Linked DNA regions of Rhodopseudomonas boonkerdii. The protein of the gene in region 2 interacts with the protein of the main gene of each other region in a pairwise test. Links are inferred from orthologs where the notes say so. Each region holds a gene or a part of one and is shown on either strand. Other genes may lie near its edges.

Evidence for each region.
Region 1: the proteins of secD (region 2) and pheT interact in binary tests that used the Escherichia coli proteins (3 or more experiments, as listed by UniProt). The link is inferred for Rhodopseudomonas boonkerdii from one-to-one orthologs.

What each region holds. Positions count from the first base shown.
Region 1 is NZ_CP036537.1:330,598-334,018, forward strand. Bases 7-3,109 are described here. They hold pheT (phenylalanine--tRNA ligase subunit beta), read right to left. Parts: upstream 2,710-3,109; coding sequence 304-2,709; downstream 7-303. Other genes in these bases: E0H22_RS01525 (sulfite exporter TauE/SafE family protein), read right to left, coding at 7-307; pheS (phenylalanine--tRNA ligase subunit alpha), read right to left, coding at 2,706-3,109. Outside these bases: more of E0H22_RS01525, read right to left, coding at 1-6; more of pheS, read right to left, coding at 3,110-3,421.
Region 2 is NZ_CP036537.1:3,272,735-3,275,956, forward strand. What follows is about bases 77-2,980. They hold secD (protein translocase subunit SecD), read right to left. Parts: upstream 2,379-2,980; coding sequence 774-2,378; downstream 77-773. Other genes in these bases: secF (protein translocase subunit SecF), read right to left, coding at 77-742; yajC (preprotein translocase subunit YajC), read right to left, coding at 2,421-2,795. Outside these bases: more of secF, read right to left, coding at 1-76; E0H22_RS14975 (ATP-binding protein), read left to right, coding at 2,987-3,222. UniProt on the Escherichia coli protein: Part of the Sec protein translocase complex. Interacts with the SecYEG preprotein conducting channel. SecDF uses the proton motive force (PMF) to complete protein translocation after the ATP-dependent function of SecA.

The DNA.
Region 1 (3,421 bases), 2.9 Mb from region 2 along the record:
CGGCAAAGGCCAGCGCTGCGGTGCCAATGGGCACGCCAATCAGAGCGCCGAGCGAGATAATTCCGACATCGCGTTTGTCGGCATGGCGCACGGCATTCGGGATCAGGGGCAGCGACGTCGCGAAATCGATCAGCAACAGCAGCGGCGACGCCACTTTGGCGCCGACGATGCTCGACGCCAGCGGAATGAAGATCAGCGCGGAGCCGAAACCCGAGAATCCGCGCGCCAGGCCCGCGATAAAAGCTGCAACCGCAATGAAAACGAGCGACGTGGTCGAATAGGCGACCAGGCCGAGCGTCCCCATCATGCGCGCAACGTGCCGCCTGTTTTCTTCGTCACCTCGGCCACGATCTTGGCCGCCACCGCCTCGATTTCCTGATCGGTCAGCGTCTTTTCGCGCGGCTGGAGCGTCACGGCGATGGCCACCGACTTCTTGTCGTCGTCGACGCCCTTGCCTTCATAGACGTCGAACACGGTGACACCGGTCACCAGCTTCTTGTCCACGCCGGCAGCCGCCTTGACGATGTCGCCGGACTTCACCTTGCGGTCGACGATGAAGGCGAAATCGCGCGATACCGGCTGGAACGCGGAGAGTTCCAGCAACGGCTTGGCGCGTGTGGCCTTCTGCTTCGCATCCGGGATACGGTCGAGAAGCACTTCGAATGCCATCAGGGGACCGTCGGCGCCAAGCGTTTCCAGCGCGCGGGGATGCAGCTCGCCGAACATGCCGAGAATATTCTGCGGCCCGATCTGGATGGTGCCGGAACGGCCCGGATGCAGCCAGTCGGCCCCACCCGGAACGATCTGCAATGCCTGCATCGGTGCGCCCGCAGCCGCGAGTACAGCGAAAGCATCGGCCTTGGCATCGAGCGCCGTGGCGGCGCTGGCGCCCGTCCAGTGGCGGCCGATCCCGTCCGACGAAGCGAGACCGCGGCGGACGCCCGCGGCAGCCATGACCTGATCTTGCGGGCGATCGCCCTTGAAGATCTGGCCGACCTCGAACAGCGCGAGATCGGAGGAGCCGCGATGGGCATTGGCCTGTGCGACCGCGATGAGGCCCGGCAACAGGCTCGGCCGCATGTCGGAAAGATCCGATGCGATCGGGTTGGCCAGTGCCAGTTCAGGTTTGCCGCCGCCGAACACTTCGGCATGGGGCTTCGAGATGAACGACCATGTGACGGTCTCGACGAGGCCCCGCGCGGCCAGTCCGCGCTTGGCGCGGCGGGTGCGCTGCTGGATCGATGTCAGTACCGGCTTGCGCTGCGCATCGCCACGCGGGAACGGCGTCAGCGGCACCTTGTCAACGCCGACGATGCGCATGATCTCCTCGACGATGTCGGCCTTTCCCGTGATATCCATGCGCCACGACGGCACGGCAACCTTCACCACGGCACCGTTACCGGCGACCGAGAAGCCGAGCCGGTTGAGGATCATGCGCATTTCCGGGAACGGCACGTCGATGGCTGCGAGGCGCTTCACTTCCGCGATCGGGAAGTCGATCAGGCGATCGTCGCCATAGGTCTTGCCGACCACGATGGCCTCCGAAGGCGTACCGCCGCACAGCTCCATCACCAGCTGGGTGGCGAGTTCGAGGCCGGGCACCATGAAGGCCGGGTCGACGCCGCGCTCGAAGCGATAGCGCGCGTCCGAATTGATGCCGAGCTTGCGGCCGGTCTGCGCGATATTGATCTCGTTCCACAGCGCGGATTCGATCAGCACATCGGTGGTGTCGTCCGAACAGCCCGACGCTTCGCCACCCATGATGCCGGCGAGCGATTCGACACCGTGATCGTCGGCAATGACGCAGATCTTGTCGTCGAGCTTGTAGGTCTTGCCGTCGAGCGCGAGCAGCGTCTCGCCATCTTTCGCGCGGCGCACGACGAGGTCGCCCTTCACCTTGGCGGCGTCGAACACATGCAGCGGGCGGGCGCGATCGAATGTCAGGTAGTTGGTGATATCGACCAGCGCATTGATCGGGCGCAGGCCGATGGAGGTCAATTTCTTCTGCAGCCATTCCGGCGACGGGCCGTTCTTGACGCCGCGCACGAGGCGCAGCGCGAAGCCCGGACACAGCTTTGCGTCCTCGACCGTCACCTTTACTGGGCATGGAAATTCGCCCTTCACCGGACGGATGGCCGGATTCTTGAACACGCCCATATCGGCTGCGGCGAGATCGCGCGCGATGCCGGCGACGCCGGTGCAGTCCTGGCGGTTCGGCGTCAGGTTGATCTCGATGACGGGGTCGCCGAGCTTGGCCCAATCCGCATAAGCAGCGCCGACGGGAGCATCAGGCGGCAGCTCGATGATGCCATCGATGGCATCGGGCATGCCGAGTTCGCTCGCCGAGCACATCATGCCCTGGCTTTCGACACCGCGGATATTGCCGAGGCCGATGGTGAAGTCCTTGCCCGGAATATAGGTGCCCGGCCGTGCCAGCACGGTCTTGAGCCCTGCTCGCGCATTCGGTGCGCCGCAAACGATCTGCAGCGGCTTGTCGTCGCCGGCATCGACGGTGCAGACGCGCAGGCGATCGGCGTTCGGATGCTGCTCGGCGGTCACGATCTCGGCGATCGTGAACGGCGCCAAGAGCTTTGCCTTGTCCTCGATATGCTCGACCTCGAGCCCGATCATGGTGAGCTTGTCGCTCAGCTGATCCAATGTCGCGTCGGTGTCGAGATGGTCCTTCAGCCAGGAGAGGGAGAATTTCACGAGCTCAGTCCTCCGGCCAGCGTCGGTACTTCAAGCGGCTTGAAGCCATAGTGGTTCAGCCAGCGCACATCGCCTTCGAACAGCTGGCGCAGATCGGCCATGCCGTATTTCAGCATCGCGATACGGTCGATGCCCATGCCCCAGGCAAAGCCCTGATACACGTCGGGATCGATATCACAGGCGCGCAATACGTTCGGATGCACCATGCCGCAGCCGAGAATTTCCAGCCAATCCTCGCCTTCGCCGAAGCGGATCTCGTTCTTGTCGCGGCGGCACTGGATATCGACTTCCAGCGACGGCTCGGTGAACGGGAAGAAGGACGGGCGGAAACGCATATTGACGTGATCGACCTCGAAGAACGCCTTGCAGAATTCCTGCAGGATCCATTTGAGGTGGCCGAGATGCGAGGTCTTGTCGATGACGAGGCCTTCGACCTGATGGAACATCGGCGTGTGCGTCTGGTCGCTGTCGCTGCGATAGGTGCGGCCCGGACAGATCACGCGGATTGGCGGCTTCTGGCTCAGCATGGTGCGCACCTGCACCGGCGAGGTGTGGGTACGCAGCAGCAGGCGCGAACCGTCTTCCTTCGGATTGAAGTAGAAGGTGTCGTGCATCTCGCGGGCCGGATGGCCTTCGGGGAAATTCAGCTTGGTGAAGTTGTAGTCGTCGGTCTCGATATCGGGACCTTCGGCGACGGCAAAACCCATATCGG
Region 2 (3,222 bases):
TCGGCATCTTCTTGTAGCGACGCAGGATCTCGCGGATACGATCATAGATGACCACGGTGTCGTTCAGCGAATAACCGAGAATGGTCAAGAGCGCCGCGATGCTGGTGAGGTCGAAATCGACCTGCGCGATCGACATGAAACCGATGGTCAGCACGATATCGTGGACGTTGGCGATCATGGCGCCGATGGCGAACTGCCATTCGAAGCGGAACCAGAGATAGATCAGGATGCCGAAGATCGCGACGATCAGGCCAAGCATGCCGTAAGCCAGCAATTCGCCGGAGACGCGCGGGCCGACCACTTCGACGCGGCGATATTCGACGCTGTCGCCGAGCGTGGCGCGCACCTTCTGCACCGCGGCCTGCTGCGCGGCATCGCCGCCGGGCTGCTGCGCGAGACGGATGAGAACATCGGCGGGACCACCGAACTGCTGCAGCTGCACGTCGCCGAGCTGCAGACCCGACAGTTTGGTGCGCATATCCGAAATATCGGCCTGACCGCTCTTGGCCTGCACTTCCATGAGCGTACCGCCCTTGAAGTCGATGCCGAAATTCAGGCCATGGGTGAAAAACAGCGTAATCGCCGCGATGGTCAGCAGCGCCGAGATCGGGAACGAGATGCGACGAAAGCGCGTGAAGTCGAACTTCGTATCGTCGGGGACGATGCGAAGCGGTGGCAACAGGTCGAAGATGGTCACAATCGACAGAACGACGACCAGTGCAGCCAGACCGAGAAGAACCATTTGTGTCGTAGTCAAAGTCTGCTCCGTCAGCTCAGATCGGCACGCGCTGCGGCCGCTTCCACCTGACCCAGGTGGCAACGATCAGTCGGGTCACGGTGAAGGCGGTGAACACCGTCGTGATGATGCCGATGCCGAAGGTCACGGCAAAGCCGCGCACCGGACCAGTGCCGATATAGAACAGCACTGCCGCGGCGATGAAGGTGGTGATGTTGGAATCGAGAATGGTGGCGAGCGCGCGTTTGAAGCCGGCGTCGATGGCGGCGATCGCCGTGCGGCCGCCGCGCAGTTCCTCGCGGATACGCTCGTAGATCAGCACGTTGGAGTCCACCGCGATACCAACCGTGAGCACAATGCCGGCGATACCGGGCAGCGTCAGCGTGGCATTGAGCAGCGACAGGACGCCGAAGATCATGGCGACGTTGATGGCGACAGCGATATTCGCGAACAGGCCGAACAGACGATAGGTCAGCAGCATGAACAGAATGACGAAGATCGAGCCGATATAGGCGGCGAGTTCGCCCTTGGCGATGGAGTCCTGACCGAGGCCGGGACCAACCGTGCGTTCTTCGATGATCGACAGCGGCGCCGGCAGCGCGCCCGCGCGCAGCAGGATTGCGAGGTCATTGGCGCCCTGCACGGTGAACGAGCCCGAAATCTGGCCCGAACCGCCGGTGATCGGCTCACGGATGACCGGCGCCGACACCACCTCGTTATCGAGCACGATGGCGAAAGGCAGGCCGACATTCTTGGTGGTCGCTTCCGCGAACTTGCGGGCACCCGCGGTATTGAAGCGGAACGAGACGATCGGCTCATTGGTGCGCTGGTCGAAGCCCGGTTGCGCATCGGTGAGATCGGCGCCGGAAACCAGCACCTCCTTCTTCACCAGATACGGCACCTTCGGCGAGGTCGAGCTCATCAGGAGATCGGAGTCGGCGGGCACCCGGCCCTGCGCCTGTTCCGCCGGGATCGACGTATCGACCATGCGGAAGTCGAGCTTCGCGGTCTTGCCCAGCAGTTCCTTCAGGCGTGACGGATCCTGCAGGCCCGGCACCTGCACCAGCACGCGGTCGAGGCCCTGACGCTGGATCAGCGGCTCAACAGTGCCGAGTTCGTTGATGCGGCGCTCAATGATCTGCAGCGACTGATCGACCGACTGACGCAACCGGTCGTTGATCGCCGCCTGCGGCACGGTAAAGCGGATCAGCCCGCCGCCGGCGTCGGAGACCTCGAGACTGCGCGCCCCGCTCTGCCCCATGATGCCGCCGAGCGGCTGCGACAGTTCACGCAGCTTGCTGAGCGCGTTCGGAAGATCGGTCTCCCTGGTGATACGAACTTCGACCGCGTCGCCGCGGACATTCAGACCCGTATACTGAACGCGGGGATTGATGTCGCGCAACGTCCGGCGCACGTCATCGCGGACCTGATCCAGCTTGTCCTTCTTGACAGCGGCGGCATCGACTTCGAGCAGGATGTGCGATCCGCCCTGCAGATCGAGGCCCAGCACCAGATGGCGCTGTGCCCATTTCGGCCAGGTCTTCACGGTGGCTTCGGGAATGAAGTTCGGCACAGCGAACAGGCAGACGACCAGCGCCGTCAGGATAATGCCCAGCGCCTTCCACCGTGAGAAATACAACATCGAACAGGTCCGTCAGGATTCGAGGATAAGCGTCGCCGCGAGTTATTTCGCCGCCGCGTCGTCCTTCGCCTCGGTCTTCTCGCCCTTCTCCTTGGCGGGCTCGCCCTTGGTGCGGACGCCGGAGATCATCGAACGCAACTGACGAACGCGGATGCCGTCGGCCAGTTCGAACTCGACCTGCTCGTCGTCCACCACCTTCGTCACCTTGCCGATCAGGCCGCCCGAGGTGACGATGGTGTCACCGCGACGGATATTTTTCACCATTTCGGCGTGATCGCGCACCTTCTTCTGCTGCGGGCGCAGGATCAGGAAATACATGATCACGAAGATCAGCGCGAACGGCAGGAGCGACATCAGCATGCTGTTGGTGTCGTTGCCGGCGGCTGCGGCCTGGGCGAACGCAGGGGTAATGAACATCGGAAGTCCTCAATCGGGCTGGAAATGACCGGCGACGCAGCCGCAGAAAGCCGGCCCTCGCAAATTCGGCGCGGACTATAGCGGCCGGCAGGCCAATTGCAACGCTCCTAACCCCCTTGATGTACAAGCGTTTGTACCGCTTGCGGAGCTGTTCCCGGATGGTTAAGGGTGCGGGCCGAGGAAAGTCAAAAATGTCAAAAAAACCCAATAAAACCAGCCGCCGCCCTGCCCCCAAAGACGCCAAGCCCGCCACCCGCAAGACAGCCGCCGGCCGCCCGCGACCGATGGCCGCCCCCGGCCTGGAAGAGCGCATTGCGGTCGCCCTGGAAGCGATCGCGGCCAACATGGCCGCAGCGAGACCCAAGGTGTCCAATGCCGATTCTCTCGCCAGCGCCGATGCCTTCATTTGGCATCCCGATGGCCGCCT